Regions from separate parts of the Janthinobacterium sp. PLB04 genome, predicted to be linked through region 3. Evidence: predicted binding sites of a transcription regulator. Region 3 holds the regulator's gene; each other region holds the start of a gene.

Region 1 (7,389 bases), 2.6 Mb from region 3:
CATATTGTCGCCACCCAGCAGGATGTGTTCGCCGACGGCCACGCGGTGCGGTTCCAGCACGCCGTCGCGCTCGAGCACGGCGATCAGCGAAAAGTCGCTGGTGCCGCCGCCCACGTCGACCACCAGGATGATGTCGCCCGGCTTGACTTCCTTGCGCCAGCGGCCTTCGCTGGTCTGGATCCAGCTGTACAGGGCCGCTTGCGGCTCTTCCAGCAGGGTCAGCGAGGTGTAGCCGGCCGCCTGCGCCGCTTCCATCGTCAGCTCGCGCGCTGCCGGGTCGAACGAGGCGGGAATGGTGACGGTGATTTCCTGCTCGGCGAACGGTGCTTGCGGGTGGGCGTTGTCCCAGGCCTGGCGCAAGTGCGTCAGGTAGCGCGTGGCGGCCGTGATGGGCGAAATGCGCGCGACTTCGGCTGGCGCGTCGTTCGGCAAGATCGCCGCGCGGCGGTCCACGCCCGGGTGGCACAGCCAGCTTTTCGCGCTCGACACCAAACGGATCGGCGTGGTGGCGCCGCGGCTGCGGGCCATTTCGCCAACGACGAACGGCGCTTCGGCTTCCTCGGTGACCCAGGGCAGGGCCAGGTCGCCCGCCGCCACTTCATCGGCGTGCGGCAGGTAGACGAACGATGGCAGCAGCGACAGCTCTTCGACGGTGCCCGGCGCCGACAGTTGCGGCACTTTCAGCACGCCATGGCTGGACTTTTCGCCGTCGCTCTCGACCAGGTTGACATATGACAGGGCGCTGTGGGTGGTGCCCAGATCGATGCCGATGGCGTAGCGCGGGGTAGGGTTGATCGTGTCGCTCACAGTTCCACCTCGGCCGGTGCCAGGATGGCGGCGTCGTGCTGCTCGCTCAGTTTCGGCAGGCGCACGCTGGAGGCGCGCCAGCCGCGGTGGCTGAGGGTACCCGTGAACGGCGCGGAGCCGACCACGTTGCCCGTCAGGCGTACCTGGGCGGAGTCAAAACCTTCCTGCAGGACGATGCGGCTGCCTTCGGCTTCCTGGCGCACGGCCTCGATGGTGAAATACTCGCGCATGACCTTGGCGCAGCCTTCATGCACCACGCGGGCGGCCGCGCCGATATCGGCATCGGCATGGCTGCCCAGGTTTTCCTGGGTGAAATCGATCAATCGCGCTTCGCGTTGCAGCAGGGCCAGCAATTGCAGGGCCGCGTCCGGCGTCGCTTCCTTCAAAATGACGGGCGCGGCGGCTGGCGCCGGGGCAGGGGCCACTGGCGCGACGGGAGCGGCGGGCACCGCCTCGGGCAAGGCCAGCTTTTCCACGCGGGCCGCATAGGCGGCGTCCGACAGGGTGCTGAAGAAGGCGCCGAAAGCCAGCGGGACACGGCGCCAGAACGATGGGTGCGACGATGATGTGCTCATAGGGAACTCGTTTCTCTGATCTGTAGGGAGGCGTCGGCGGCGCGCCGGAGGGCAGGTCCGCTTCGCAGGGTAGTGCATGTGCCGCGCCAATATGGCCGGCTGCGTTTGCCCGCATGATACCAGCTACCGGGCCACCGCCAAAGTCGCCGCCCCCCGCGCAGTAAGGCTGAGGCGTGGTTTTTCTTTGTTCCTGCGCAAGGAAACGCTCGATTTCGTGCCGTTTCGACTAGAATCGCGCATTATCTTTTTGCATGACCTTGACGCCATGTCTACCGACTTTTCCCCGTATCTAGCCAGCAGCACTTACATCGACAGCGACCATCCTGCCGTGCGCGCCAAGGCGGCTGCACTGGCGGCAGGCGCGGTGGGCGACGCCGCCATCGCGGCCCGCTGCTTTGCCTTCGTGCGCGACGAGATCGCCCATAGCTGGGACTACCAGCGCAATCCCGTCACCTGCCGCGCTTCCGATGTCTTGCAGCATGGCACGGGCTACTGCTATGCGAAGAGCCATCTGCTGGCGGCGCTGCTGCGCGCCAACGGCATTCCTGCCGGCCTGTGCTATCAACGCCTGGCCGTGGGCGAGGTGGGGCCGCCGTTCTGCCTGCATGGCTTGAACGCCGTGTATCTGCAGGAGTTCGGCTGGTACCGCATCGATGCGCGCGGCAACAAGCCCGGCGTCGCTGCCGCCTTCACGCCACCACGGGAACAGCTGGCCTTTCCCGTGCTGGCGCCCGAAGAGCGCGACTTGCCGGAAATCTGGCCGGAACCGTTGTCGCAGGTGGTGGCATCCTTGACCTGCCATCCGACCGTGCAGGATGTGGCGGCGCACTTGCCCGATATCGAATTGTTGCCGCTGCAAAAATAATCCAAAGAAAGAAGTCATGAAAAAAATATCCATATGCCTGTTTGGACTGTTGCTGCTGGCCGGCTGCGGCAGCAAGGGCGAGAGCGGCGGGCAGTCGAGCGCCGCGCGTCTCGAAGGCAAGGAAAAGGGCAGCGAGTTCCTTGCCTATGAACATAATGTCAGCGTCGATACGCGCGAGGCGCAAGTGCGGCCCCTGTATGAAAAAGTGGTCGCCGCCTGCAAGGCCGATACGGAAAACGGCTGCCTGCTGCTCGATTCCAGCGTCGATAGCGGCCGCTACGTGCATGCGCGCATCAGTATGCGCGCCAAGCCGGCCGGCATCAAGAAGCTCGTCGCGCTGGTCGCGGCCGAAGGCGACGTCACCAGCCAGGGCACCAAGGTGGAAGACCTGGGCCGTCCCGTGCTCGACAGCAAGAAACGCCTGGAAATGCTCAAGCAATACCAGGCGCAATTGCAAGACCTGGAAAAACGCTCGGGCACCAACGTCGATGCCCTCATCAAGGTGACCAAGGAACTGGCCACCGTGCAAGTGGAACTGGAGCAGGCGACGGCCGCCAATGCGCTGTTGATGCAGCGTATCGATACGGACTTGTTGAACGTGGCCATCAGCGCCGAAGGCAGGCAATCGTTCTGGCGGCCCGTCAAGCGCGCGCTGGGCAATTTCACGGAAAACCTGTCGGAAGGCGTGGCCAACGCCATCACGGCCATGGCCTACATCCTGCCGTGGCTGATCGCCTTCGTGCTGCTGTTCCCGCTGGGCCGCAAGTGCTGGCGCCGCCTGCGTGGAGCTCCGCGCAAGGATTGATGCCGGGATTGCTGCGTCCTGCGCACCGTTTTACGGCAATTTGAAACCTGGCTGCACAGTCCTTGTGCAGCCAGGTTTTTTTTCGTGCGGCGAGCGCCGCTTGCACCAAGGCGGACGCCTGCCGGTGCTGGCATGCATTCTGCTTTAACAACATGGCAGACCCAGCTCGACCCCCACGAACCCATCACAGGAGTCCCCATGTCACGACGCATCATCCTGAAAGCGGCCGCCGCCGGCGCACTGGCCCTGGCCATGTCCACCACCATGCAGGCAGCCTTGGCCGCCGACACGATCAAGGTGGGCATCTTGCACTCCCTGTCGGGCACCATGGCCATTTCCGAAACGTCGCTCAAGGATGTGGCGCTGATGACGATCGCCGAGATCAATGCCAAGGGCGGCGTGCTGGGCAAGAAGCTGGAAGCCGTCGTCGTCGATCCCGCGTCGAACTGGCCCTTGTTCGCGGAAAAAGCGCGCCAGCTGGTGGCGCAGGATAAAGTGGCTGTCGTGTTTGGCTGCTGGACATCCGTGTCACGCAAATCCGTCTTGCCGGTGTTCAAGGAACTCAACAGCCTGCTGTTTTACCCGGTGCAATACGAGGGCGAGGAGCTGGAAAAGAATGTGTTTTATACGGGCGCCGCACCGAACCAGCAGGCGATTCCTGCCGTGGAATACCTGATGAGCAAGGATGGCGGCGGCGCCAAACGCTTCGTGCTGCTGGGCACGGATTACGTGTATCCGCGCACCACCAACAAGATCCTGCGCGCCTTCCTGAAAAGCAAAGGCGTCAAGGATAGCGATATCAGCGAGGTTTACACGCCGTTCGGCCATGCCGATTATCAAACCATCGTCGCCAACATCAAGAAGTTTTCCACGGGCGGCAAGACGGCCGTCATTTCCACCATCAATGGCGATTCCAACGTGCCGTTCTACAAGGAACTGGGCAATGCGGGCTTGAAAGCCACGGACGTGCCCGTCGTCGCGTTTTCCGTGGGCGAGGAAGAGCTGCGCGGCATCGATACCAAGCCCCTGCTGGGGCACTTGGCGGCGTGGAATTACTTTGAATCCGTCAAGAACCCTGTCAATACGGCCTTCATCAAGCAGTGGAAAGCGTATGCCGTGGCGCAAAAGCTGCCGAACGCGGGTTCGGTGGTGACGAACGACCCGATGGAAGCGACCTATGTGGGCATCCACATGTGGGCGCAAGCCGTGGAAAAAGCGAAATCGACGGACACGGACAAGGTGATCGCCGCCATGGCCGGCCAGAGCGTCAAGTCGCCGTCCGGTTTTACCCTGACCATGGATCCGACCAATCACCACTTGCACAAGCCCGTGATGATCGGCGAGATCAAGGCTGATGGGCAATTCAATGTCGTGTGGAAAACCAAGGAACCGATACGCGCCCAGCCGTGGAGCCCGTTTATCAAGGGCAATGAGGGCAAGCAGAAGTTGTAGGCGCTATCACCCACCAGCAAATGCCGGGGTCGGACCCTGAGGGACTAGGCGTCCCCATCCGACCCCAGTCCTCGCCTTTGGGGTAAGTGCTCGCCCCGTGCAGTTTTTCCATGGAACTTACAATGAGGTTCGTCCCCAAACTGCTGGTCCTCGCCTGCCTGTTGCTATCCTCGCTGGCGCAGGCCGCCATTCCTCCCGATCTGCTCAAAGCGCTATCCGGCGACGATCCCGACATCAGGATCGCGGCCGTCGCCCAGATCGCCGCCCTGGCCACGCCCGAGGCCGCCCGTGTGCTGCAAGCCTTGCAGGACGATCAGTTATATGCGGCCCCCGACGGCAAGGTGTATATCGTCGACGGTGAACAGGCATATGAGCCGGCAAGCGGCCAGAGCGTGCCGCTGCCCGATGGCATCGATGGCGTGATGGTCAACAACCGCTTGCGCGCGGCCGTGGCGGGCGCCTTGTCGGGGTTGAAACTGCTGGCGCCCGAGCGGGCCACGCGCCTGGCCGCCGCGCAGGCGCTGCAGCAATCCGTCGATCCCGCACAGGTCCCCCTGATACGCACTGCGCTGGCGCAGGAAAACGATGCTGACATCAAACAGATATTGCAGGTGCTGATCGCCAGCGCCAACCTGCACGCGCCCGACGCCGCCACGCGCAAGGCCGCCGTGCAGGCGCTGGCGGGCAGCAGCGATGCGCGCCTGTTGCCCGTGTTGCAAGCCATGCTGGAGAAAGGACCAGATGGCAAGGCCGGCGAGCTCGACGAATCCGTGCAGCTGGCCGCTATCGAGACCATGCGCCAGATCAAGGGACGGGTGGCGCGCATGGAGTTCGCCGGCAATGTGTTCTACGGCATTTCGCTGGGCAGCGTGCTGCTGCTGGCCGCGCTGGGGCTGGCCATCACGTTTGGCTTGATGGGCATCATCAACATGGCACATGGCGAATTGCTGATGATAGGCGCGTACACGACCTACCTGTGCCAGCTGTTCTTCCGCAGCTATCTGCCTGGCTTGCAGGATGCGTATCTGCTGGCCGCCTTGCCGGCCGCCTTTTTTGTCGCGGGACTGGTGGGCGTGATGCTGGAGCGCACGGTGATCCGCTGGCTGTATGGCCGGCCGCTGGAAACCCTGCTGGCCACCTGGGGCATCAGCCTGATCCTCATGCAGGCCGTGCGCACGGTCTTCGGCGCGCAAAACGTGGAAGTGGCCAATCCCGCCTGGATGTCGGGCGGCGTCACCGTGCTGGGCGGCCTCGTGCTGCCGTACAACCGCCTGGCCATCATCGCCTTTGCCATCGTCGTCGTCGTGGCCGTATGGCTGATCTTGAACAAGACGCGGCTGGGACTGTTCGTGCGGGCCGTCACGCAGAACCGCCGCATGGCCGATTGCGTGGGCGTGGCCACGGGCAAGGTCGACATGCTGACCTTCGGTCTCGGTTCCGGCATCGCGGGGCTCGGTGGCGTGGCCCTGTCGCAGCTGGGCAATGTGGGGCCGGATCTGGGCCAAAGCTACATCGTCGATTCCTTCATGGTGGTGGTGCTTGGCGGCGTGGGCCAGCTGGCCGGCACCGTGATCGCCGCGCTGGGGCTGGGTGAAGTCAACAAATTCCTCGAACCGGTGGCGGGCGCCGTGCTGGCGAAGATCGCCATTCTGGTGTTCATCATCATTTTCATCCAGCGCCGGCCGCAGGGCCTGTTTGCCATGAAGGGACGCAGCGTCGAATGACTACCTCCTATCAAATCAAGCCTGGCCTGTTCACGCGGCCCGTCTGGCTGGCCATCGCCGGATGCACTGTGCTGGCGGCGTTGTTGCCGGTATTTAACCTGGCGTTTGCCGAAGGGCATGCGCTGCATGTGTCCGCCTATACGGTGGCGCTGGTGGGCAAGTTCATGTGCTACGCGCTGGCCGCGCTGGCGCTGGACCTCGTCTGGGGCTACACGGGCATATTGTCCCTGGGCCACGGCGTGTTCTTTGCCCTGGGGGCGTATGCGCACGGCATGTATCTGATGCGCGCCATCGGCGACCAGGGCCAGTACCACAGCAGCCTGCCCGACTTCATGGTCTTTCTCGACTGGAAAACCTACCCCTGGTACTGGGCGTTTACGGAACATTTCTGGTACTGCATGGCGCTCGTCGTGCTGGTGCCGGGCGTGCTCGCCTTTGTGTTTGGCTACTTTGCCTTTCGCTCGCGCATCAAGGGCGTGTATTTTTCCATCATCACCCAGGCGATGACATATGCCTTCATGCTGCTGTTCTTCCGCAATGACACTGGCTTTGGCGGCAACAACGGTTTCACGGATTTCAAGACTATCCTCGGCCATAGCATCACGGCGCCCGCCACCCGGGCCGTGCTGTTCCTGCTGACTTTGGCCTTCCTGCTGGCGGCCTTGATCGGCGCGCGCGTCATCGTCCGCTCGAAACTGGGCCGGGTGCTGCAGGGCGTGCGCGACAGCGAGGCGCGCTTGATGTTCCTCGGCTACAACCCGCTGTGGTTCAAGCTGTTTGTATGGACCTTGTCGGCCGTGCTGTGCGGTATCGCCGGCGCCCTGTACGTGCCGCAGGTGGGCATCATCAACCCGTCCGAAATGTCGCCGGCGAACTCCATCGAGATGGTCGTGTGGGTGGCCGTGGGCGGACGTGGCACCTTGATCGGTCCCATCCTGGGCGCCTTCACCGTCAACGGCTTGAAAAGCTGGTTCACGGCTGCCTTGCCGGAACTGTGGCTGTTCGCGCTGGGCCTGTTGTTCATCGTCGTGACGCTGTTCATGCAGCAGGGCATGCTGGGCGTGCTGAACAAGCTCAAACGTAAAAAACTCGCCGCCATGGCAGAGGAGGCCGCATGAGTATCCGCATGTTGCCCGGCATGGCCAGCGCGGAAGCGGGGCC
Region 2 (7,389 bases), 540 kb from region 3:
CCACGATGCCAAATTCCCCGCCCGACACACCCGTCAGCAACAAGCCTTCGGCGATCAGCGGCGCGGCCGTCATCGAGTAGCCGGCCGCGTAGTCATCCACTTTCTCCTTCCAGACGATCTTGCCCGTATTCTGGTCCAGCGCCACCAGGTAGGCGTCGAGCGTGCCGAAGATCACCAGGTTGCCGTACAGGGCGGCACCGCGGTTGACCACGTCGCAGCATGGCATGATGCCGTCTGGCAAGCGATGCTCATACTTCCACAGCTTGGCGCCCGTTTTCAAGTCGACGGCAAAGATGCGCGAATACGATGCCGTGACGAACATCTTGCCGTTGTGAATCAGCGGCTGCGATTCCTGGCCCCGCTGCTTTTCGCCGCCGAACGAAAACGACCAGGCCGGCACCAGCTTGGTCACGGTCTTGTCATTGATCTGCGTCAACGGCGAATAGCGCTGGCCCTGCATGCCCATGCCAAACGACAGGACGCTGGCCGGATTCTTCGCCGTGCTGTCGAGCATGGCATTGGTGACATTGCCCACGTCGGCCGCCTGGGCCAGCGATGCCAAACCCAAACCGATGAGTATCCCCATGATTTTTTTCTGCACAATCATCTCCCTCTGTTTTATTAGTATGTGTGTATCAAGTCTTGCGGTGCTCATGCGGCTGGGCATGCAACAGCGCGCACTCTTCATCGGTGAACAGGCGCGAGCGCGTCAGGAAGCGCTTGCCCGTGCCGTTGTCGAGTGAAAACATGCCGCCATTGCCGTCGACCACATCGATAATCAACTGGGTATGCTCCCAGTACTCGAATTGCTCGAGTCCCATGTAGAACGGTGTGCCATTCAAATTGCCGAGATAGATATCGGTGTCGCTGACATCGAACTCGCCCAGCGCATAGCACATGGGCGCGCTGCCGTCGCAGCATCCGCCCGACTGGAAAAACATCAGCGGGCCGTGACGCTGGCGCAATTTGTCCATCATTTCCAGCGCCGCATCGGTGGCGACCACCCGGGCAATTGCTGCACTCATGGCATCCCTTTCTGCACGCCGCGCCTAGCTAAGGGCGCGGCGCCTGTTGCCGATTTAGAAGAAGCCCAGCGCTTTCGGGCTATAGCTCACCAGCAAGTTCTTCGTTTGCTGGTAGTGATCGAGCATCATCTTATGGTTTTCGCGGCCGATACCCGATTGCTTGTAGCCGCCGAACGCGGCGTGGGCCGGATACAGGTGGTAGCAATTGGTCCACACGCGGCCCGCCTGGATCGCGCGTCCCATGCGGAAGGCGCGCGAACCGTCACGCGTCCACAGGCCGGCGCCCAGGCCGTACAAGGTATCGTTTGCAATCGCCAGCGCGTCGGCCTCATCCTTGAAGGTGGTCACGGACACGACGGGTCCGAAGATCTCTTCCTGGAAGATGCGCATCTTGTTATGCCCCTTGAACACGGTCGGACGCACGTAGTAGCCGCCTTCCAAGTCGCCCGCCTGCGTGTTGCGCTCGCCGCCGGCCAGCACTTCCGCGCCTTCCTGGCGGCCGATGTCGAGGTAGGACAGGATTTTTTCCAGCTGCTCCTGCGAAGCCTGCGCGCCGATCATGGTGGACGAGTCAAGCGGGTTGCCCTGCTTGATGGCGGCCACGCGCTTCAAGGCACGTTCGATGAATTTCTCGTAGATCGATTCCTGGATCAGCACGCGCGATGGGCAGGTGCACACTTCGCCCTGGTTCAGCGCGAACATGGCAAAACCCTCCAGGCACTTGTCGAAATAGTCATCGTCGGCATCCATCACGTCTTCAAAGAAGATGTTCGGCGACTTGCCGCCCAGCTCCAGAGTGACGGGAATCAGGTTTTGCGCGGCATAGCCCATGATCAGACGGCCCGTGCCCGTTTCGCCCGTAAAGGCGATCTTGGCGATGCGCTTGCTCGAGGCCAGCGGTTTACCCGCTTCCAGGCCGAAACCGTTGATGATGTTCAGCACGCCCGGCGGCAGCAGGTCGCCGATCAGCTCGATCAACACCATGATGGATGCCGGGGTCTGCTCGGCCGGTTTGAGCACCACGCAATTGCCGGCGGCCAGGGCTGGCGCCAGTTTCCACACGGCCATCAGAATCGGGAAATTCCACGGAATGATCTGCCCCACGACGCCCAGCGGCTCATGGTAGTGGTAGGCATAGGTTTCCGCATCGATTTGCGCGACGGAACCTTCCTGCGCGCGGATACAACCGGCGAAGTAACGGAAATGGTCGATGGCCAGTGGAATGTCGGCATTCATCGTTTCGCGGATCGGCTTGCCGTTATCGATGGTTTCCGCCGTGGCGATCAGGCTCAGGTTCTGTTCGATGCGGTCGGCGATGCGGTTCAGGATATTGGCGCGCTCGGCCGGCGAAGTCTTGCCCCATGCCTCCTTGGCGGCGTGCGCGGCATCCAGCGCCAGCTCGACGTCTTCCGTCGTGGAACGGGCGATTTCGCAAAACGGCAATCCTGTGATCGGCGTGATGTTAGGAAAGTATTCACCTTTTACTGGTGCAACGAATTTGCCGCCGATGTAATTGTCATAGCGTTGTTTGAAGGGATTGGCTACGCCCAGTTTGCTGATGTCTGCGAGATTCATGTCGTCCTCTATCGGGTTAATTAGAATGGAATTACTTAATTAAAATCAAACGTCCTGGTACAGATGGGGTGAGTACACGGAGTCTTCCGCAAATGCCGTGCCAGCTCGCCATCCCACTACAAACTTAGCCGGTTTTATCCCTGTTACAAGGGCGCGACATCAAACCCGGCACGTTTTTCAGCGCAGGCCACCTGCTTGGGTGGGGACGTGGGCCTGTTTGCATTTTGAACAAGGTGAAGACGTCCTGTTCCAATCCGGGCCAGCCCTGCGGCATCTCCCCTGCGCCGCTGCACAATGGAACAGGTGTACCAGACTGGAACACCTGCGCCTGTGCCACCAAGGAATCAACGAATCACCACGCCCCAGGGCAATTCGCCCACGGCAATATCGGCCACCTTGCGCGCGCTGGCCGTGTCGATGACGGACACACTGTTCGAACGGCCATTGGCCACGTACAGCTTGGCGCCGTCGGGCGTGATGGCCATGTTCCACGGGCGCTTGCCGACGGCAATCGTGGCCGTCACTTGATTGCTGGCCGTGTCGATCACCATCACCGTGCCGTCCGTGCCATTCGAGACATACACTTGCTTGCCATCGGGATGGACCACGATGCCATTCGCATTCTCGCCCGCTGGAATGGTGGCAATCGCCTTGCGCGCGGCCATGTCGATCACGTAGACGGCATTGACCAGTTCGCACGCCACATAGGCGCGGTCCGAGTCCGGGCTGAAACCGATGCCGCGCGGACGCAGTCCCACGGCGATGGACGCGACCTGGCGGCGTTGCGCCACATCAATGACATCGACTTGCTCCGCCTCTTCCGCACTGACCAGCAGCCAGCGTCCATCCGGGCTGAAGACGGCATGTTCCGGATTGCGTCCCTGCACTTTGATATCGGCGAGCAAGGTAGCTGTCTGGCCATCGAGCAAGGCCACGCTATTGCTTTCCTCGACGGCCACTGCCACGTAATGACCGTCCCGGGAAGCGCTGACGCCTTCGGGCGATTTGCCCAGCGCCACCGTGCGCACGGGCGCGCCGCCCGCGTTATCGATCAGCAACAAGGCACTGCTGGCGGCATCCGTGACAAACAATTGCCGTCCGGTGGGGTCGGCGGCAATGCCGCGCGGCCGCTTGCCTGCCGCGATTTGACGCACCACCTGGTCGGTCGCCGTGTCGATCACGCTCAAGGTGCCCGACTTTTCATTGGGAACATAGGCAAAGGGAGCGGCCTGGAGGGCGGTGCTGGCGAGCGCCGGCAACAGCCAGCAAACCTGGCGCAAGCACGAGAAGAAGTTGGGCATAATCACCTTTTCAATGGCAAAACACAGGAAAAGCGCGCGGCATCGGCGCATCTGCCCATTGCTGTATGCAAACGCCGTGCCACTGATACGCGTATAATTTCAGCCCACCAATGGAGACATGGCAGGCATATTGCTTGATACACCTACGCAGACCTGTACCGCGCACGCGATCAAGCAGGCTTTTATTCACATTGGAGAATCCGCATGCAGCACCGTTTCCGCCTGAACACCATCGCCAGCCTGTTTGTCGCCGGCAGCGCCACCCTCGCCCCCCACGTCTTTGCCGCCGAGTCAGCTGACCTGGCCGCCGGACAACTGATGGATACGGTGGTCATCAGCGGCAGCCGCATCGCCCATCCCAGCCAGGAAGTGCCGGCCTCGATCGACGTGGTCGACAGCGCCCGCATCCAGGATGGCCAAATCCGCGTCAACGCGTCGGAAGCGCTGGCCGCCGTGCCGGGCCTGGTGGCGCAAAACCGCCAGAACTATGCGCAAGACTTGCAGATCTCGTCGCGCGGCTTCGGCGCACGCTCGGCCTTTGGCGTGCGCGGCGTCAAGCTGATCAGTGATGGCATTCCCGCCAGCATGCCCGACGGCCAAGGCCAGGCCGCCACTTTCAACCTCGATACAGCCGAGCGCATCGAAGTATTGCGCGGGCCATTTTCTGCCATCTACGGCAACCATTCGGGCGGCGTGATCCAGCTGTTTTCCAGGGATGGACAAAATCCCCCGTCCGTCGAACTGAATGTGACGGGCGGCAGCTACGGCACCAGCAAGGTCGATCTCTCGGCGCAAGGCCAGGCAGGCGGCATCGGCTACGTGCTCGACGGTTCGCGCTTCCGCACGGACGGCTTCCGCGACCATAGCGCCGCCACGCGCGAACAGGCGTTCGGCAAGATCACCGTCAAGCCCACGGCGGACAGCAAGCTGACCATCGTCGCCAACAGCCTGCATCAAGGCAATACGCAAGATCCGCTGGGCGCTACCTGGGCCACGTTTGCCGCCGACCCGCGCGCCGGTGAGGTCGACGCGACGGATACGCAAAACCCGAAACGCACCCTGGCCGAACGCTACAACACCCGCAAGAGCATCGACCACCAGCAAATCGGCGCCACCTATGAACAGTCGTTCGGCGATGACCGCCTGCATGTGATGGTGTATGGCGGCAACCGCGACGTGATCCAGTACCAGGCATTTACCAAGGGCTTCCAGGCGCCGGCCAGCCATTCGGGCGGCGTGGTCGATTTCCGGCGCCAGTTCTATGGCATCGACACCAACTGGCTGCACGTGAACCAGCTGGCCGGCGGCAAGCTGAGCACCACCATCGGCATCGATTACGGCCGCTCCAGCGATGACCGTACCGGCTACGAAAACTTCATCGGCAATAGCTTTGGCGTAAAGGGCAAGCTGCGCCGCGACGAGCAGAATGTCGTGTCCAGCCTCGATCCGTATATCCAGGCAGAATGGCAAGGCGGCCCGTGGCTGCTCAACGCAGGCGTACGCTACAGCAAGATGAAAGTGGCGGTCGACGACCATTTCCTCAGCAACGGCAACGATAGCGGCAGCCTGGAGTTCAGCCACACGACACCGGTGCTGGGCCTGCTGTACAAGCTGACGCCGAACGTCAACGTCTACGCCAGTGCCGCGCGCGGTTTCGAAGCGCCTACGTTGAACGAACTGTTTTACTCGGGCACGGGCGGCGGCTTCAATTTCAACTTGAAACCAGCGACCAGCACCAACCTGGAAGCCGGTATCAAAGCCAGGATCAATAACAATACGCACGTCAACGCGGCCGTGTTCCAGATCAAGACCAACGACGAACTGGTGGTCGACAAGTCCAGCGGCGGGCGCACCAGCTATCGCAATGCAGGCAAGACCTTGCGCCAGGGCATGGAAGTATCGCTGGACTCGAACCTGCCATATGGCTTCACGACAAAATTGGCGCTGACCAGCCTGCACGCCGTGTATGACCAGGCGTTTGGCGGCGTGCGCGAAGGCAGCCGCTTGCCGGGCGTGCCCAGCGCCAACTTGTTTGCGGAACTGGCCTGGAAAGATACACTCGACCGTTTTGGCGCAGCGCTGGAAAGCGTGGCCAGCAACCAGGTCTATGCGGAAGACAGCAACAGCGAAAAACCGGCACCCGGCTATACGGTGTTCAATGCGCGCTTCAACGCCAAACAAACCGCGGGGAATTGGCGCTTCAAGGAGTTTGCCCGCCTGAACAATCTTTTCGACAAGACCTACGTGGGTTCCGTCATCGTCGGCGACAGCAACAAGCGCTACTATGAAGCGGCGCCGGGACGCAACTGGTTGCTGGGCGTCAGCGCCCAATATAGTTTCTAAAAATAAAAAGCCCGCGCATCGATCGATGCACGGGCTTTTCAACTCAAGCACGCTACGTCAGGGCCGTGCTTCCTTCACGCCATATTTTTCAAAGATGGCTTTCAATTCACCGCTGGCCGCCATCTCGTTCATGGCCGCCTGCAGCAACTTTGCCACGTCGAGCTGCTGGCGGCTGACGGCCAGGCCCACGGCCCAGCCGGCACGCGGCAAGCGGGCGAACGCCACTTCGCTCATGGGGAAAGCGGGATCGCTTTTCAGCACCGATTCGATCTCCGAACGGTTGGCCAGCACGGCATCGAGTTGCCCTGCCTGCAATTGCTGCAAGGCTTCGGCGGCCGTGTCGAAGATGCGCACGTCGTCGCGGTACTTGCCATTGTCTTCGCCCAGCATCAGCATGGCCGCGATCGATACTTTTTCCACGCCGATGCGCTTGCCGGCCAGCGAAGCGACGCCATCGAATTGCGGCACGGCTTGCGCGCTGCGCGCCAGACGCACGGTTTCCACGTAATACGGCGCGAAGATCTCGACCTTGTCGTTATCCGCCATCAACTTCTTGTCGACCGGCACATGCAGCATCACATCGGCGGGACCATAACCAAGGTAATGCCCCTTCCACACCATATTGCGCAAATCGTCGTTGAGATTTTCGCCAGCGGGAAATGGCAGCAAGCTCAGTTTCAAACCCAGCTTTTTCGCCAGCGCTTCGGCGATGTCGATATCGATGCCCGCCCCCTTGTCGGAAAACGGCGCGAACTCGTTATACACAGCCACTTTCAGGCTGCCCGACTGCTGCACTTTTTGCCAGTCGGCGCGCGCCGGCGCGGCTGCGCACAGCGCCAGGCAGGCGAGCGAGATCATCGCGCGCGCGCCCCGGAATTGAAATGAACGCATGGGACTCCTTTGTGATCAGTTCGACTTAATTCGACTCGCGGCGAGTTTCCAGATAGGTCTTGATGGCCCACATGGCTTCCTGGTTGAACACGCCTTCGAACGGCGGCATGTACACAGCGCCATTGCGCACCTTACCGTGGCGTATGGTGGTCAGGTAGTAATTGTCCGTCTCCTTGTAGCACGCCTGTTTCTTTGTCTCATTCTTGATACCGAAGCAATCGCGGTCCAGCTGGCGCAAGTCCGGCGCGATGCCG
Region 3 (7,389 bases):
GCAAGCGGCAAGTCGTGCATGATGTCTCGCTGCAAGTCGAATGCGGCGAAGTGGTGGGTTTGCTGGGCCCGAACGGCGCCGGCAAGACCACCTCGTTCTACATGATCGTCGGCCTGGTGCCGTCCGATGGCGGCAGCATCGATATCAGCGGCGTGGACATCTCCAGCCTGCCGATCCACCGCCGCGCGCAGATGGGCCTGTCCTACCTGCCGCAGGAAGCGTCCGTCTTCCGCAAGCTGACGGTGGAAGACAATATCCGCGCCGTGCTGGAAATCCAGACCGTCGAAGGCCGTCCGCTGACGAAGGCCGAGATCGAGGTGCGCCTGGATAAATTGCTGGCCGACTTGCAGATTGAAAAGCTGCGCGAGAACCAGGCCCTGTCCCTGTCGGGCGGTGAGCGCCGCCGCGTGGAAATCGCCCGCGCGCTGGCCACCGATCCCCGTTTCGTGCTGCTCGACGAACCGTTCGCCGGCGTCGATCCGATCGCCGTGATCGAGATCCAGCGCATCGTGCGTTTCTTGAAGGAGCGCAATATCGGCGTGCTGATCACCGATCATAATGTGCGCGAGACGCTGGGTATCTGCGACCGTGCCTACATCATCAACCAGGGCTCGGTACTGGCGTCGGGACGCCCCGACGACATCATCGCGAACGAGTCGGTACGCCGGGTCTATCTGGGCGAACACTTCCGCATGTAAGCCAATGAAACAATCATTGCAGCTGCGCACTTCGCAGCACCTGGCACTGACGCCGCAGTTGCAGCAATCGATACGCCTGTTGCAATTGTCTACCTTGGAATTGCACCAGGAACTAGAGCAACTGCTGACGGACAATCCCTTGCTCGAACGCCTCGATGATCCGCTCGACCGTTCGCTGCGCCTGCTGTCCGATGGCGCCTTGAGTTCCACGGCCGCGCCGGCCGAAGCGCCGCCCCAGCCGCCGGGCCAGGAAGCGCCCGCAGCGCCGGCCGAAGCGGAAACCTTTGATGGCGATGCCGGCGAGGGTCCGGCCGCTGCGGATGGCGGCGACAGCGACTGGAGCGAGGCGAGCCGCGGCAAGGCGCCCGACGACGAGGATTCGCGCCCGCAACTCGAAGCCCATCACTGCACCCTGCGCGAACACTTGATGGAGCAGATGCGCGTGACGGTGCTTGAATTGCGCGACCGCGCGCTGGTCGAGCTGATCATCGACGCGCTCGACGACAATGGCTACCTGGAAGAGTCGCTCGACGACATCCTGGCGCGCCTGCCGGAAGAGCTGGAAATCGACGCCGACGAGATGCGCACGGCCTTGTCTCTCTTGCAAAGTTTCGATCCGCCCGGCGTGGGCGCGCGCAATGCTTCCGAATGCCTGGCGCTGCAAATCAAGCGCTTGCCGCACATCGCCATGGTGACGCGCCGCATGGCCCTCGTCATCGTGGAAAAGCACCTGGCCTGGTTTGCCCAGCGCGATTTCAACAAGCTGAAAAAAGCCCTCGATTGCGACGATGAAGACTTGCGCGAAGCGCAGACGGTGATTCGCCAGTGCAATCCGCATCCGGGCGCCGTGTTCGCCTCGGACGTGTCCGATTACGTGGTGCCCGACGTCGTCGTCAAGCGCGCGCGCAATGGCTGGCAAGTCACGCTGAACAACGATGTCATGCCGCGCCTGCGCGTCAATGCCATGTACGCCAACTTGCTCAAGCAGGGCAAGGGCGAGGGCGCCATGGGCGCACAGTTGCAGGAAGCCAAGTGGCTGATCAAGAATATGCGTCAGCGCTTCGACACGATCCTGCGCGTGGCGCAGGCGATAGTAGAAAGACAAAAGAACTTTTTCTCGCATGGGGCCGTTGCCATGCGTCCCCTTGTGCTCCGTGAAATAGCTGATACACTAGGTTTACACGAGAGTACTATCTCGCGGGTAACAACTCAAAAGTACATGCTGACCCCGCACGGCATGTTCGAGTTGAAATATTTCTTTGGTAGCCACGTCGCCACCGAAGCGGGGGGCGAAGCGTCATCGACGGCGATACGGGCATTGATCGTGCAACTGACAGGAGCAGAAGACCCTAAAAATCCTTTATCCGACAGTAAGATTGCGGACATGCTGGGGGAACAAGGCATGGTGATTGCGCGACGTACTGTTGCCAAATACCGGGAAGCGTTGAAAATTCCGCCAGTGAGCCTGCGTAAGTGTTTGTAAGTTTTTTTCGGTTCCTCTGCGGGCCGGATAGGATGGACCGCACGAACCCGATCATCTTTAGGAGTGTGTATGAATCTCACCATCAGCGGACATCATCTCGAAGTGACACCAGCCATCCGTGAATACGTACAAACGAAGCTGGAGCGCGTGAAACGTCATTTCGATCAAGTCATCGATATCGCCGTGATTCTGACCGTGGATAACCTCAAAGAGAAAGAAAAACGTCAAAAGGCTGAAGTCAACCTGCGTTTGAGCGGCAAGACTGTCTATGTGGAAAGCTTGGCGCACGACCTGTACGCCGCGATCGATACCCTGATCGACAAGCTCGATAGGCAAGTGATGAAATACAAAACCAAAGTGCAAGGGCACGGTAAAGAGGCGATCAAGCATCTGCCAGACAACTCCGAGGAAGAAGCCGTCGTCGCCGTCTAAGGCCACCCGCTTCCAGCAGTTGTGATCAACTAAGGGCGCACATCTTGCGCCCTTTTTTGCGCCTGGACCTTTTGAGCGCAATGTTCGCCGCGCAGGGGCTAAAATGTTTGCACTTTCACTTCTTTCCTGCCTGCCATGAGCGATTTCGTCCAGACTTCCATCCGCAACCGCACGGGCCATATCGTGCTCGACCGTCCGAAAGCCTTGAATTCCCTGTCGCTGGAGATGGTGCGCGCCCTGAGCGCGGCCTTGCTGGCCTGGCGCGACGATCCGCAGGTGGATGCCGTGGTGATCCGCTCCAGCAGTGAAAAAGCCCTGTGCGCCGGCGGCGACATCCGTTTCTTTTACGATGCGGGCCTGGCCACGCCGCAAGGCGGCAGTGCCTTGCTGGAAGATTTCTTTACGGAAGAATATGCTTTAAATCATTTAATTCATTTCTACCCGAAACCGTATATCGCCGTGATGGATGGCGTGGTGATGGGCGGCGGCATGGGCGTGGCGCAAGCCGGGCCGGGCAACCGCCTGCGCATCGTGACGGGCCGCACGCGCATGGCCATGCCGGAAGTCAATATCGGCTTGTTTCCGGACGTGGGCGGCAGTTATTTTCTATCCCGCCTGGCCGGCCAGCTGGGCCTGTACCTGGGCTTGACGGGCTTGACGATCAACGCGGCCGATGCCCTGTACACGGGGCTGGCCGATGTCTACGTGCCTGAGGCGCAGATGGGGGCGCTGCTGGACCTGTTCGAATCGACGCGGGGCGAGGCCTTGCCGGTGGCCATCAAGGCGCTGGCGGCGCCTTTCCAGGCCGAGGCGGGGGTATCTCCCTTGGCCACGGCGCGCGCGGCGCTGGACCGCCATTTCAGCGCCCCTTCCGTGGCCGCCATCATGGCCTCGCTGGCGCAGGATGACAGCGCGTTCGCGGCCAAGGCGCTGGCGGCCATGCGCCTGCGTTCGCCCTTGATGATGTCGGTGACCCTGGAATTGCTGCAGCGGGGCGCCCACCTGGGCGTGGCCGATTGCCTGCGCCTGGAGCGCACGGTGGTACGTCATAATTTCGAACATGGCGAAGTGCTCGAGGGCGTGCGCGCGCTGGTGGTCGACAAGGACAATGCACCGCGCTGGAACCCTGCCAACCTGGACGACGTCGATGCGGCCATGGTGGCGCGCTTCTTTGCCCCCGTCTGGCCAGCCGCGGCGCATCCCCTGCGCCACCTCGACTAATTAGCTGCGTTCGCGGTGGCGCAGGACGACGCGCTCGTTGGGGCCGAAATACTGCGCCAGCCGCTCCGCCATGTACACGGAGCGGTGCTGGCCGCCCGTGCAGCCCAGGGCCACCGTCAGGTAGCTGCGGTTGTCGGACTTGAATGACGGCAACCATTTCTCGATGAAGGCGCGGATGTCGGCCAGCAGTTCCAGCGCGCTCGGCTGCGCGTCGAGGAAGGCGATCACGGGCGCATCGCGGCCGTCGAGCGGGCGCAGCGCGAGGTCGTAATACGGATTCGGCAAGGCCCGCACGTCGAAGACGAAATCGGCGTCCAGCGGCACGCCCAGCTTGAAGGCGAACGATTCGAAGAACAGGGTCAGCGGCGCGCGTTCGGAGGCGACGATATCCTTGATCCAGGCGCGCAGCTTGTTGGCGCTCAGTTCCGACGTGTCGATCACATGGCCCAGCTGTTCGATGGCTGACAGGCGTTCGCGTTCTTCCGAGATGCACTCGATCAGCGTGCGGCGGCTGGCCGGATTCTGGTTCGGACGCAATTCGTGCGACAGCGGATGGCTGCGCCGCGTTTCCGAGAAGCGCGCCACCAACGAATGCGTGGTGGCCGTCAGGAACATGACCTTGACGTCATGCCCCTGGTCGCGCAGCAGGGCCACATTGTGCGGCAGGCTGGTCAGCGACTCGGCGCTGCGCGCATCGACGGCGACGGCCAGTTGCGGTGTACCTTCGTCGAGCAGGGTCTGCACCAGGCTGGGCAGCAAGGCCGGCGGCAGGTTGTCGACACAATAGTAGCCGGTATCTTCTAGCACATTGAGCGCAACGGATTTACCGGAGCCGGATATTCCGGTGATAAGGACGATATGCATACGCCGATCATACAATAAAGATCGGCGCTCCGCTTCCAAGGCAATTATCTTTACAAATTATTGCAATTTGGAATGTGATATTGCCGGGATTGGCAGGGCGCTCTCGTCACGACCGTAGGTCGGCTTAGCGCGTCGCGCGTAAGCCGACACCGCGGCATGGGCCAACAATGTCGTCGGATTACGCACGGCGTTGCCGCGCTAATCCGACCTACTTGCTAATCGCCACTCATGGCGAGTCGTTGGTGCAGCAGGGAATTCACGCAGCACAGCTGCGTGCCTGCATAACGGTTCGCCCTTGCAAGGGCGAACTCCTTGGCAACATTAATCGCCACTCATGGCGAGTCGTTGCCGCTCCATGAACTCCTGCAAGGTATCGATGCCGCGCAGTTGCAAAATCGTGTTGCGCACGGCCGCTTCCAGCAGTACGGCGATGTTGCGGCCGGCGGCGACGGGGATGACGACTTTGCGCACGGGCAAACCCAGCACGTCTTCCGTGGGGAACAGGAAAGGCAGGCGCTCGACTTCCTCTTCCAGCGCGTTGCGGCGCACCAGATGCACGATCAGTTTCAGGCGCATCTTGCGGCGCACGGCCGTTTCGCCAAAGATGGCTTTGATATCGAGCAAGCCCAGGCCCCGCACTTCCAGCAGGTTTTGCAGCAAAGGCGGGCAGCGGCCTTCGATCATGTTGGGCGCGATGCGCGAGAATTCGACGGCGTCGTCGGCCACCAGGCCGTGGCTGCGCGAAATCAGTTCCAGCCCCAGTTCGCTCTTGCCCAGGCCCGAATCGCCCGTGATCAGCACGCCCACGCCCAGCACGTCCATGAACACGCCATGCATGATGATGCGTTGCGCCAGCTTTTTAGACAGATAGACGCGCAGGAAGTCGATCACTTGCGCGGCCGGCAGCGGGGTGGAGAACAGGGGAATGTTTTGCTCGTCGCAGATGGCGAGGATGTCGGGCGGCGTTTCCAGCCCTTGCGCGATGATCAGCGCGGGCGGACCGCCGGCGATCAGCTCGCCGATCACGTGGGTGCGCGTGTTGACCTTCAGGCGCTGGTAGTAATTGATTTCCTGGTGGCCGAAGACCTGGATGCGGCCCGGATGGATCAGGTTCAAGTGGCCCACCTGGTCGGCGGCCGACGAGACGTCGCCCGAGATCAGGCGCTCGCCGCCGGGGAAGCCGGCGAACCAGCCCAGTTGCAGACTTTCACGATTGTCGTCGTACAGGCGTTGTATCGTCAGCGGCGTTTGCAACATGGCAGTCTTCTTCAGGAGTGGAGGAATACCTGAAGTTTAACCCGCCGCTTGCAGACTAGGTTGCCAATTGACGATGCGCGAATGTACGGATTTCGGTTCCGGATCCGTGGCCAGTGCCGTGCGGAAGGCGTCATCGGAAAACATTTCAGCGATTTCCGACAGGATTTCCAGATGTTGCTGGGTGACATGATCGGGAATCAGCAGGAAAAACAGCAGATTGACAGGCTTGCCATCGGGCGACTCGAACGGAATCGGCTCGGCCAGGCGGACGAAGGCGCCCAGCGGCGATTTCAAGGTTTTGCTGCCCTTGACCCTGCCATGCGGCACGGCCACGCCATGGCCCAGACCAGTCGAGCCCAGGCGTTCGCGGGCAAACAGATTGTCCGAGACGGTAGAGCGGGCGATGCCGTAATTGTTTTCGAAGATCAGGCCGGCTTGCTCGAAGGCACGTTTTTTACTGGAGACTTCCAGGTCCAGCAGGACGTTTTCGAGGGATAGTATTTTGCTAAGATTAGTCATGACACTCAATGAAATGGTGCAATGCGCAGAGGGCTTGCGAGCCGAATTATAGGCCTGTTTCGGCGGCCTGTAACGCCAATTCTCAACAGTATACGCCCGCTGCGGGCGCAGTGGGCGCTACAGCCTATGTCACCATCATTTTAGCAAAAAAATAACATCGGCGTGTATCGGCTATTTCTTGATTAAAAACACGCGGCGCGCCGGTTTTTCCGCCGCCGAATGCCGATTTTCCGATTTTTCAGCGTCTTTGACATGCTCTGCGGCACTACTGCAACGTTGTTTTAAAACACAGCCAACATTCCTGTTGGCATGGTTTCATGGCGTTGCCTAATGTTACTGACGGGCGTTGCGCAGATTCCCCGGCATCGCTCCCGTGCTGAAGTTGCTGCGCCAAGGATTGATATCGAGGCCGCCGCGGCGCGTATAGCGCGCATACACGGACAGTTTTTGCGGCTTGCACTGACGCAAGATATCGACAAAGATGCGTTCCACGCATTGTTCGTGGAATTCATTGTGCTCGCGGAAACCGATCAGGTAACGCAACAGGCTTTCCTGGTCGATCTGCGGTCCTGCATACTCGATCTGCACGCTGCCCCAGTCGGGCTGGCCCGTCACCAGGCAATTCGATTTGAGCAAGTGCGAGACGAGTTTTTCTTCCACTGGCGCTTCGTCCAGCGCTGCCTTCAGCAGCAGCGGCGAGGGCGTGTATTGCGTGATTTCCAGGTCCAGGCGGTCCAGCAGCACGCCATCGAATTCGCCCATTTTCAGCTTGCCGAAATCTTCCTGCAAGGTCAGTTCCACTTGCACGGGCGCGCCGAAGCCGTTCGATAAATCCTGCTTGAGCAATGCCACCAGCGCATCCGGGCTGTCCAGCTTGGTCTGGTTGAAGGAGTTCAGGTACAGCTTGAACGATTT
Region 4 (7,389 bases), 2.8 Mb from region 3:
GGCGCCGGTGCCCGAGGCGCCGCCGGCGCTGCGGGCGCGAGACTTGCTGCTGCTGGCAGGTGAAGAGCGCGCGGCCTTGCTGGTGGCGCTGCGCGAATTGAACCTGGCCAGGGTGGCGCTGCTGCTGGGTGACTTGCCGCCGGCGGCTGCGCCCGTGCTGGCGCCGCTGCAAGCCATGCTCGACCAGCATCAGTACCGCCAGCTGTGCGACTTGCTGGAGAGTGAGGGCGCGCCGGCGCACGCTTGAAAAGTGTGGGCTGACAACATCGGATTCGATGAAAAGACGGGCTAAGTGCCACCGATGGATGGTGCTAAATTGCAATAAAGATTATGATGATAGTACGTAGTTCATCGCAAAGAAATGTCTTGTCCAGCGCGGCAACGGATCGCCGCGCCTCATCCAAAGCTGAGAGAACTGCTACATGCACCGCGATTTTTCGGAAGTGAACTCGAAGGGCGAAGTACTGATCGTTGAAGATACGCCGGCTTCGCTGAAGCTGTTGAGCGATTTGCTGGGCGGCGCCGGCTATGCGGTGCGCCAGGCGCCGAACGGCGAACTGGCCCTGTGGACGGCCCAGGCGCGCCCGCCCGAGCTGATCCTGCTCGACGTGCGCATGCCCGGCCTCGACGGCTTTGAAGTGTGCCGCCGCCTGAAGGAAATACCGTCCCTGCGCCAGGTGCCGGTGATCTTCCTGTCGGCCCAGTACGATACGGACGACAAGGTGCGCGGCTTCGCGCTGGGCGCCGTCGATTTCATCGCCAAGCCCTTCCAGGCCGAGGAAATCCTGGCCCGCACCGATGCCCACGTGCGCCTGGCGCGGGCGCAGCTGCAGCTGGCGCAGGAGCGCGCCAACCTGGAGCGGCGCGTGGCCGAACGCACGGCCGAACTGGAACAGGTGGCCAGCACTCTGGCGCGCGAAGTGCAGATCCGCCGCGCCAATGAAGAATTGCTGCGCCTGTCGGGCCAGGTCTTTGAAGCGACGCAGGACGCCATCCTGATCACGGATCCTGCCGGCGTCATCGTCACGGCCAATCCCGCCTTTACGCGCATCACCGGCTACGCGGCGCAGGAAGTGGTGGGCACGGACATCCTGCGCCTGCACGCCGAATACACGGGCGAGGCGGTGCTGCTGGCCCTGCGCCAGGGCTTGCGCAGCAGCGGCTGCTGGTCGGGCGAGGTGCAGACGCGGCGCAGGAGCGGTGACACCTATCCCTGCCTGCTCAGCGTCTCCACCGTGCACGGGCCCGATGGCGCCGTCGTCAACTACATCGGCGTCTTCCTCGACATCAGCGAGCGCAAGGCCGAGCAGCATCTGATCGATTTCCTTTCCTACCACGACGCGCTGACGGGCTTGCCGAACCGCGTGCTGCTGCGCGAGCGCTTCGAACAGGCGCGCGCGAACGCCCTGCGCGACAGCCAGCAAGTGGTGCTGATGTGCCTGGACCTGGACCGCTTCAAGAACATCAACGATTCGCACGGCCAGGCCGTGGGCGACAAGGCCCTGCAAGTGGTGGCGCGTTTCCTGTCCGGCTGCGTGCGCGAGGGCGACACGGTGGTGCGCCAGGGCGGCGACGAATTCCAGATCCTGCTGCAGGACGATGCCCTGCTGGGGCGCACCCTGGGGCTGGCGCAAACCATCCTGGCCGGCTTGCGTGAAGAACTCAGCGTCGATGGCGAGCGCCTGGCGCTGACCACCAGCATCGGCATCGCCATGTGCCCGGCCGACGGCGACAGCCTCGACGACGTGCTGCGCCACGCCGATACGGCCCTGGTGCGCGCCAAGGAAATGGGACGCGACCATTACGCCTTCTTCACGGAGCGCATGGGCAGCGATATCCGCGCCCGCCTGGCGATGCAGCAGCAGCTGCGCGGCGCCATCGGCCGCGATGAATTCGAAGTGCACTACCAGCCGCAGATGTGCTTGCGCACGGGCGCCTTGCTGGGCGCGGAAGCCTTGCTGCGCTGGGATAATCCGGTGCTGGGCAAGGTGCCGCCCGGCCTGTTCATCGCGCTGGCAGAGGAATATGGCTCGATCACGGCCATCGGCGAATGGGTGCTCGAAAGCGTGTGCGCGCAGATCCGCGCCTGGCACGACGCGGGCCTGGGCAGCATCAAGGTGGCCGTCAACCTGTCCGGCAAGCAGTTCGCGCAAGACCGCACGGTGCCGTTCGTCGAGGCGGCCTTGCGCAAATACGGCATCGCGCCCGCCTGCCTCGGCATCGAGATCACGGAAAGCACCGTCATGGGCGATCCGGACAAGGCCGTGGCGGCCCTCACGCGCCTGAAGGATATCGGCGTGGGCATTTCGCTCGACGACTTCGGCACCGGCTATTCTAGCCTGGGCTACCTGAAACGCTTTCCCATCGACGTGCTGAAGATCGACAAATCCTTCGTCGACGATGTCACCACCAGCAGCAGCGACGCGGCCATCGCCCGTTCCGTCATCTCGCTGGCGCACAACCTGGACATGCGCGTCATCGCCGAAGGCGTGGAAACGCGCGAACAGGTCGACTTCCTGACGGAACACGGCTGCGACGAAATGCAGGGCTATTACTTCAGCCGCCCCCTGGCCGCGGAAGCCTTCACGGCCTTGCTGCGCGAACGGCGCACCCTGGCCGTGGCGGCGGCCTAAGCGCCGCGGTGCGGCCGATGCACCATGCCGGTGCGTTCGCTGCAGTGCGGTGCACGATTCTCACTTTTATTTCCCCAGACGCTGGCACATATCCTGCTTAGGTAATCGCTTATTTACGCGATTGCCCCGCATGCCAGACAGTACCCCTCCAGCCATGCTTTTGCAGGCCAGCGCTCACGGCGCCTGGCAGGCGCATTTGCGCCTGGGCTTTGCGCTGCACGATGGCGTCAGCCGCCTCGTCGAGCGTACGCACAGCGGCCCCCTGCGCGTGCAAAAGCCCCTGTATCCGGAGGGCGATCGCGTCTGCCACGCCATCATCATCCATCCGCCCGGCGGCGTGGTGGGCGGCGACCAGCTGGCCGTCGACGCCACGGTGGGCGAGGGTGCGCACGCCTTGCTCACGTCCCCGGGCGCCGCCAAATGGTACCGCGCCAACGGCCATGTCTCGGGCCAGCACATCATGCTGCGCGCCGCCAGCGGCGCGGCCATCGAGTGGCTGCCGCAGGAGAGCATTTTCTTCGACCAGGCTTGCGTGCGCCTGCGCCATGAAGTGGAACTGGCGGTCGACGCCAGCTACATCGGCTGCGACATCGTCTGCCTGGGCCGCAGCGCCTCGGGCGAAATGTTCAATACGGGCAGCATCAGCCAGCAGGTGCAGATCCGCCGTGGCGGCAAGCTGCTGTGGTGGGAGCAGGGCGTGCTGGCCGCCGGCGGCGCGCTGATGGCCAGCCCGCTGGGCCTGGGAGGCCACACCGTGTGCGCCACCCTGATCGCCATCGGCACGCCCGTTTCTCCCGCCGTGCTGGCGGCCGTGCGCGAGATCGCCGTGCCGGACGGCGCCGCGTTTGGCGCCACGCACATGAAATCGCTGGTGGCGGTGCGCCTGCTGTGCGGCGACAGCGAGGCGGCGCGCCGCATCATGCTGGCCGCCTGGCAGCTGCTGCGTCCCGCCATGCTGGGGCGCGGCGCCGTCGTGCCCCGCATCTGGAACACTTAATCAGGAAAGACAAGGAAAGACATGGACCTGACTCCCCGCGAAAAAGACAAGCTGCTCATTTTTACGGCCGCGCTGCTGGCCGAACGGCGCCTGGCGCGCGGCTTGAAGTTGAATTATCCGGAAGCGGTGGCCCTGATCAGCGCGGCCATCATGGAAGGGGCGCGCGATGGCAAGTCGGTGGCGCAGCTGATGTCGGACGGTACGAAGATACTCTCGCGCGCCGACGTCATGGACGGCATCGCCGAGATGATCCCCGATATCCAGGTGGAGGCGACCTTCCCCGACGGCAGCAAGCTGGTCACCGTGCACCACCCGATACCTTAACCATACAAGCGACATTACAGGAGCCGGTCATGACCCCAGGCGAATACAAATTGGAAGAAGGCGAAATCAGCTTGAATGTCGGACGCGCCACGGCCACCGTGGTAGTGGCCAACCGGGGCGACCGGCCGATCCAGGTGGGCTCGCATTTCCACTTTTTCGAAGTCAACCCTGCGCTGTCCTTCGAGCGCTGGCGCGCCTACGGCATGCGCCTCAATATCACGGCCGGTACGGCCGTGCGCTTCGAGCCGGGCCAGCAGCGCACGGTGGAACTGGTGGCGCTGGCGGGCGAGCGCAAGGTCTACGGCTTCAATGGCGCAGTGATGGGCGAACTGCAAGATACTCCACCGGGAAAGGATTGAGATGGCCAGCATTCCCCGCAGCGCGTATGCCGAAATGTTCGGCCCCACCAAGGGTGACCGCATCCGCCTGGCCGATACGGAACTGTTCATCGAGATCGAGCATGACTACGCGATCTACGGCGAAGAAGTGAAATTCGGCGGCGGCAAGGTGATTCGCGACGGCATGGGCCAGTCGCAGCGCAGCGCTGCCGAGGTGATGGATACCGTCATCACGAATGCCGTCATCCTCGACCACTGGGGCATCGTGAAGGCGGACATCGGCCTGAAAAACGGGCTGATCTTCGGCATCGGCAAGGCGGGCAATCCAGACATCCAGTCCGGCGTGACCCTGGCTATTGGCGGCGCCACCGAGATCATCGCCGGCGAAGGCATGATCGTCACGGCCGGCGGCGTCGATACCCACATCCACTTCATCTGCCCGCAGCAGATCGAGGAAGCGCTGATGAGCGGCGTGACCACCATGCTGGGCGGCGGCACGGGACCGGCCGTGGGCACGGCCGCCACCACTTGCACACCGGGGCCGTGGCACCTGCACGCCATGCTGGCGGCGGCCGACGCCTTCCCGATGAACCTGGGCTTCATGGGTAAAGGTAACGTCAGCCTGCCGCTGCCGCTGGAAGAGCAGGTGCGCGCGGGCGCCATCGGCTTGAAACTGCACGAAGACTGGGGCAGCACGCCGGCCGCCATCGACAACTGCCTTTCCGTCGCGGACCGCATGGATATTCAGGTGGCGCTGCACAGCGATACCCTCAACGAAGGCGGTTTTCTCGAGCACACCTTGGCCGCCTTCAAGGACCGCACCATCCACACCTTCCACACGGAAGGCGCGGGCGGCGGCCATGCGCCCGACATCATCGCCGCCGTGGGCCAGTCCAACGTGCTGCCTTCGTCGACCAATCCCACGCGGCCCTTCACCGTCAACACGCTCGACGAGCACCTGGACATGCTGATGGTGTGCCACCACCTGGACCCGGCGATCGCCGAAGACGTGGCCTTTGCCGAGTCGCGCATCCGCCGCGAAACCATCGCCGCGGAAGACATCCTGCACGACATCGGCGCCATCTCGATGATGTCGTCCGACTCGCAAGCCATGGGGCGAGTCGGTGAAGTGATCATGCGCACCTGGCAGACGGCGCACAAGATGAAGGTGCAGCGGGGGCCGCTTGCGCCCGATACGGCGCGCAGCGACAATTTCCGCGCCAAGCGCTACGTCGCCAAGTACACGATCAACCCGGCCATCACGCATGGGATATCGCATGTGGTGGGCTCCATCGAGGCGGGCAAGATCGCCGACCTCGTGCTGTGGAAGCCGGCCTTCTTCGGCGTCAAGCCCTCGATGATTCTAAAAGGCGGCATGATCGCCGCCGCGCAGATGGGCGACCCGAACGCCTCGATCCCCACGCCGCAGCCCGTGCACTATCGCATGATGTTCGGCGCCTTCGGCGGCGGCCTGAAAAAGTCGTTTACCTTCGTCTCGCAGGCGGCCTACGACCTCGATATCGGCCACCAGCTGAAACTGAATAAATCTATCATCGCCGTGAAGAACATGCGCGGCTTGCGCAAGCACGACATGATCCACAACAGCGCCACGCCGCACATGGAAGTGGACCCGGAAACCTATGCCGTACGCGCCGACGGCCAGCTGCTCGTGTGCGAGGCGGCCGCCGTGCTGCCGATGGCGCAGCGCTATTTTCTATTTTAAGCAGGAGACAATCATGCTCACATTGCATACCAAGCTGGCACCTGGCGATGAACGCGCGCCGTTTGCGCAACTGGTGCTGCCCTACGACCAGCGCGAAAAATGCCGGCTGCGCGCCGTGCTGTCGACTGGCGACGACGTGGCCGTGTTTACCGTGCGCGGCACGGTGCTGCGCGACGGCGAGCGCATGACGGGGCCGGATGGCCAGGTGGTGCAGATCGTCGCCGCGCGCGAGCCGACCTACCTGGTGCGCTGCGCGGATGCGCATACCCTGCTGCGCTGCGCTTTTCACCTGGGGAACCGCCACACGCAGGCGCAGGTGGGCGACGGCTTTTTGCGCATCCGCAAGGACGTGGTGCTGAAGGAGATGCTGGAAGGCTTGCAGGCGACTGTGACGGAAGAAAGCGCGCCGTTCGAGCCGGAAGCGGGCGCGTATGGCGGCGGCCATGGCCACCACGACGGCCATGGCCAGCATTTGCTGGCGCCCGTGCCGCTGCGGCAGAAAATCCACCGCCCCGGTGACATTGCATGATGCAGGCGTCCGCCCTGCTGCATTTGCTGCAGTTTGCCAGTCCGGCCTTGCCGATTGGCGCCTACAGCTATTCGCAGGGGCTGGAGGCGGCGCTCGAATCCGGCCTGGTAGTGGATGCGGCCACGGCGCGCGAGTGGATCGCCCAGCATCTGACGCACGTAGTGGCGCGTTGGGAAGCCCCGCTGTGCTGGCGCTTGATGCAAGCGTTCGAAGCGCAGGATTTGTGCGCCGTGCAGCGCTGGAGCGAGCGTTTCATCGCTTCGCGCGACACGGCGGAATTTCGCGCCGAGACCATCCAGATGGGCTATTCGCTGACCAAGTTGCTGGCCGAGCTGGGCGTGGCCGACGGCGTGCTGATCGACATGCTGCAGGGCCAGCCGGAGGTGGCCTTGCCCACGGCCTATGCCTGCGCCGTGGCGGCGTTGGCGATTCCGCGCGAGCAAGCGCTGCTGGCCATGCTGTTTGCGTGGGTGGAAAATCAGGTGCTCGTCTGCGTGAAATCCGTGCCGCTGGGACAGGTGGCGGGCCAGCGATTGCTGCTGTCGCTGCGCCCGGAGCTGGAAGCGGCGGCCCTCACGGCGCAGACGTTAGCAGACGACGAGATGGGCAACTGGGCGCCCGGCCTGTCGCTGCTGTCGATGCGGCACGAAGTGCAGTACAGCCGGCTGTACCGTTCCTGAAAATTTTATGAGAGAGCAAAAAATGACATCGATCACCTCCAATCCCCTGCGCGTGGGCATCGGCGGCCCCGTCGGATCGGGCAAGACTGCCCTGTGCGAAATGCTGTGCAAGGGCATGCGCGAGCGCTACGACATGGCCGTCATCACGAATGACATCTATACCAA

What was found. The regulator sigma-54, encoded in region 3, starts transcription at its own class of promoters, with help from an activator protein. The targets are predictions, from matches to a motif close to TGGCANGNAANCTGCTTT.
Region 1: the regulator sigma-54 is predicted to act here: its motif matches at 3,181-3,198, upstream of urtA (urea ABC transporter substrate-binding protein).
Region 2: the regulator sigma-54 is predicted to act here: its motif matches at 3,966-3,983, upstream of LSO07_RS05945 (beta-propeller fold lactonase family protein).
Region 4: the regulator sigma-54 is predicted to act here: its motif matches at 2,716-2,733, upstream of LSO07_RS19645 (urease accessory protein UreD).

The regions. Positions count from the first base shown of each region.
Region 1 is NZ_CP088968.1:4,616,062-4,623,450, reverse strand. It holds gene LSO07_RS20300 (Hsp70 family protein) at 1-807, opposite strand, end outside; gene LSO07_RS20295 (DUF2760 domain-containing protein) at 804-1,382, opposite strand; gene LSO07_RS20290 (transglutaminase-like domain-containing protein) at 1,648-2,247, shown strand; gene LSO07_RS20285 (DUF4349 domain-containing protein) at 2,264-3,052, shown strand; gene urtA (urea ABC transporter substrate-binding protein) at 3,251-4,504, shown strand; gene urtB (urea ABC transporter permease subunit UrtB) at 4,627-6,228, shown strand; gene urtC (urea ABC transporter permease subunit UrtC) at 6,225-7,346, shown strand; gene urtD (urea ABC transporter ATP-binding protein UrtD) at 7,343-7,389, shown strand, end outside.
Region 2 is NZ_CP088968.1:1,351,285-1,358,673, reverse strand. It holds gene LSO07_RS05960 (PQQ-dependent methanol/ethanol family dehydrogenase) at 1-586, opposite strand, end outside; gene LSO07_RS05955 (DUF779 domain-containing protein) at 636-1,025, opposite strand; gene adh (aldehyde dehydrogenase) at 1,080-2,600, opposite strand; gene LSO07_RS05945 (beta-propeller fold lactonase family protein) at 2,945-3,901, opposite strand; gene LSO07_RS05940 (TonB-dependent receptor family protein) at 4,106-6,244, shown strand; gene LSO07_RS05935 (substrate-binding periplasmic protein) at 6,302-7,135, opposite strand; gene pedF (cytochrome c-550 PedF) at 7,161-7,389, opposite strand, start outside.
Region 3 is NZ_CP088968.1:815,007-822,395, forward strand. It holds gene lptB (LPS export ABC transporter ATP-binding protein) at 1-698, shown strand, start outside; gene LSO07_RS03505 (RNA polymerase factor sigma-54) at 703-2,181, shown strand; gene hpf (ribosome hibernation-promoting factor, HPF/YfiA family) at 2,251-2,613, shown strand; gene LSO07_RS03515 (enoyl-CoA hydratase/isomerase family protein) at 2,749-3,834, shown strand; gene rapZ (RNase adapter RapZ) at 3,835-4,698, opposite strand; gene hprK (HPr(Ser) kinase/phosphatase) at 5,020-5,955, opposite strand; gene LSO07_RS03530 (PTS sugar transporter subunit IIA) at 5,992-6,474, opposite strand; gene queF (NADPH-dependent 7-cyano-7-deazaguanine reductase QueF) at 6,808-7,389, opposite strand, start outside.
Region 4 is NZ_CP088968.1:4,464,425-4,471,813, reverse strand. It holds gene LSO07_RS19655 (sensor histidine kinase) at 1-247, shown strand, start outside; gene LSO07_RS19650 (two-component system response regulator) at 423-2,633, shown strand; gene LSO07_RS19645 (urease accessory protein UreD) at 2,764-3,630, shown strand; gene LSO07_RS19640 (urease subunit gamma) at 3,652-3,954, shown strand; gene LSO07_RS19635 (urease subunit beta) at 3,984-4,313, shown strand; gene ureC (urease subunit alpha) at 4,315-6,015, shown strand; gene ureE (urease accessory protein UreE) at 6,029-6,544, shown strand; gene LSO07_RS19620 (urease accessory protein UreF) at 6,544-7,224, shown strand; gene ureG (urease accessory protein UreG) at 7,247-7,389, shown strand, end outside.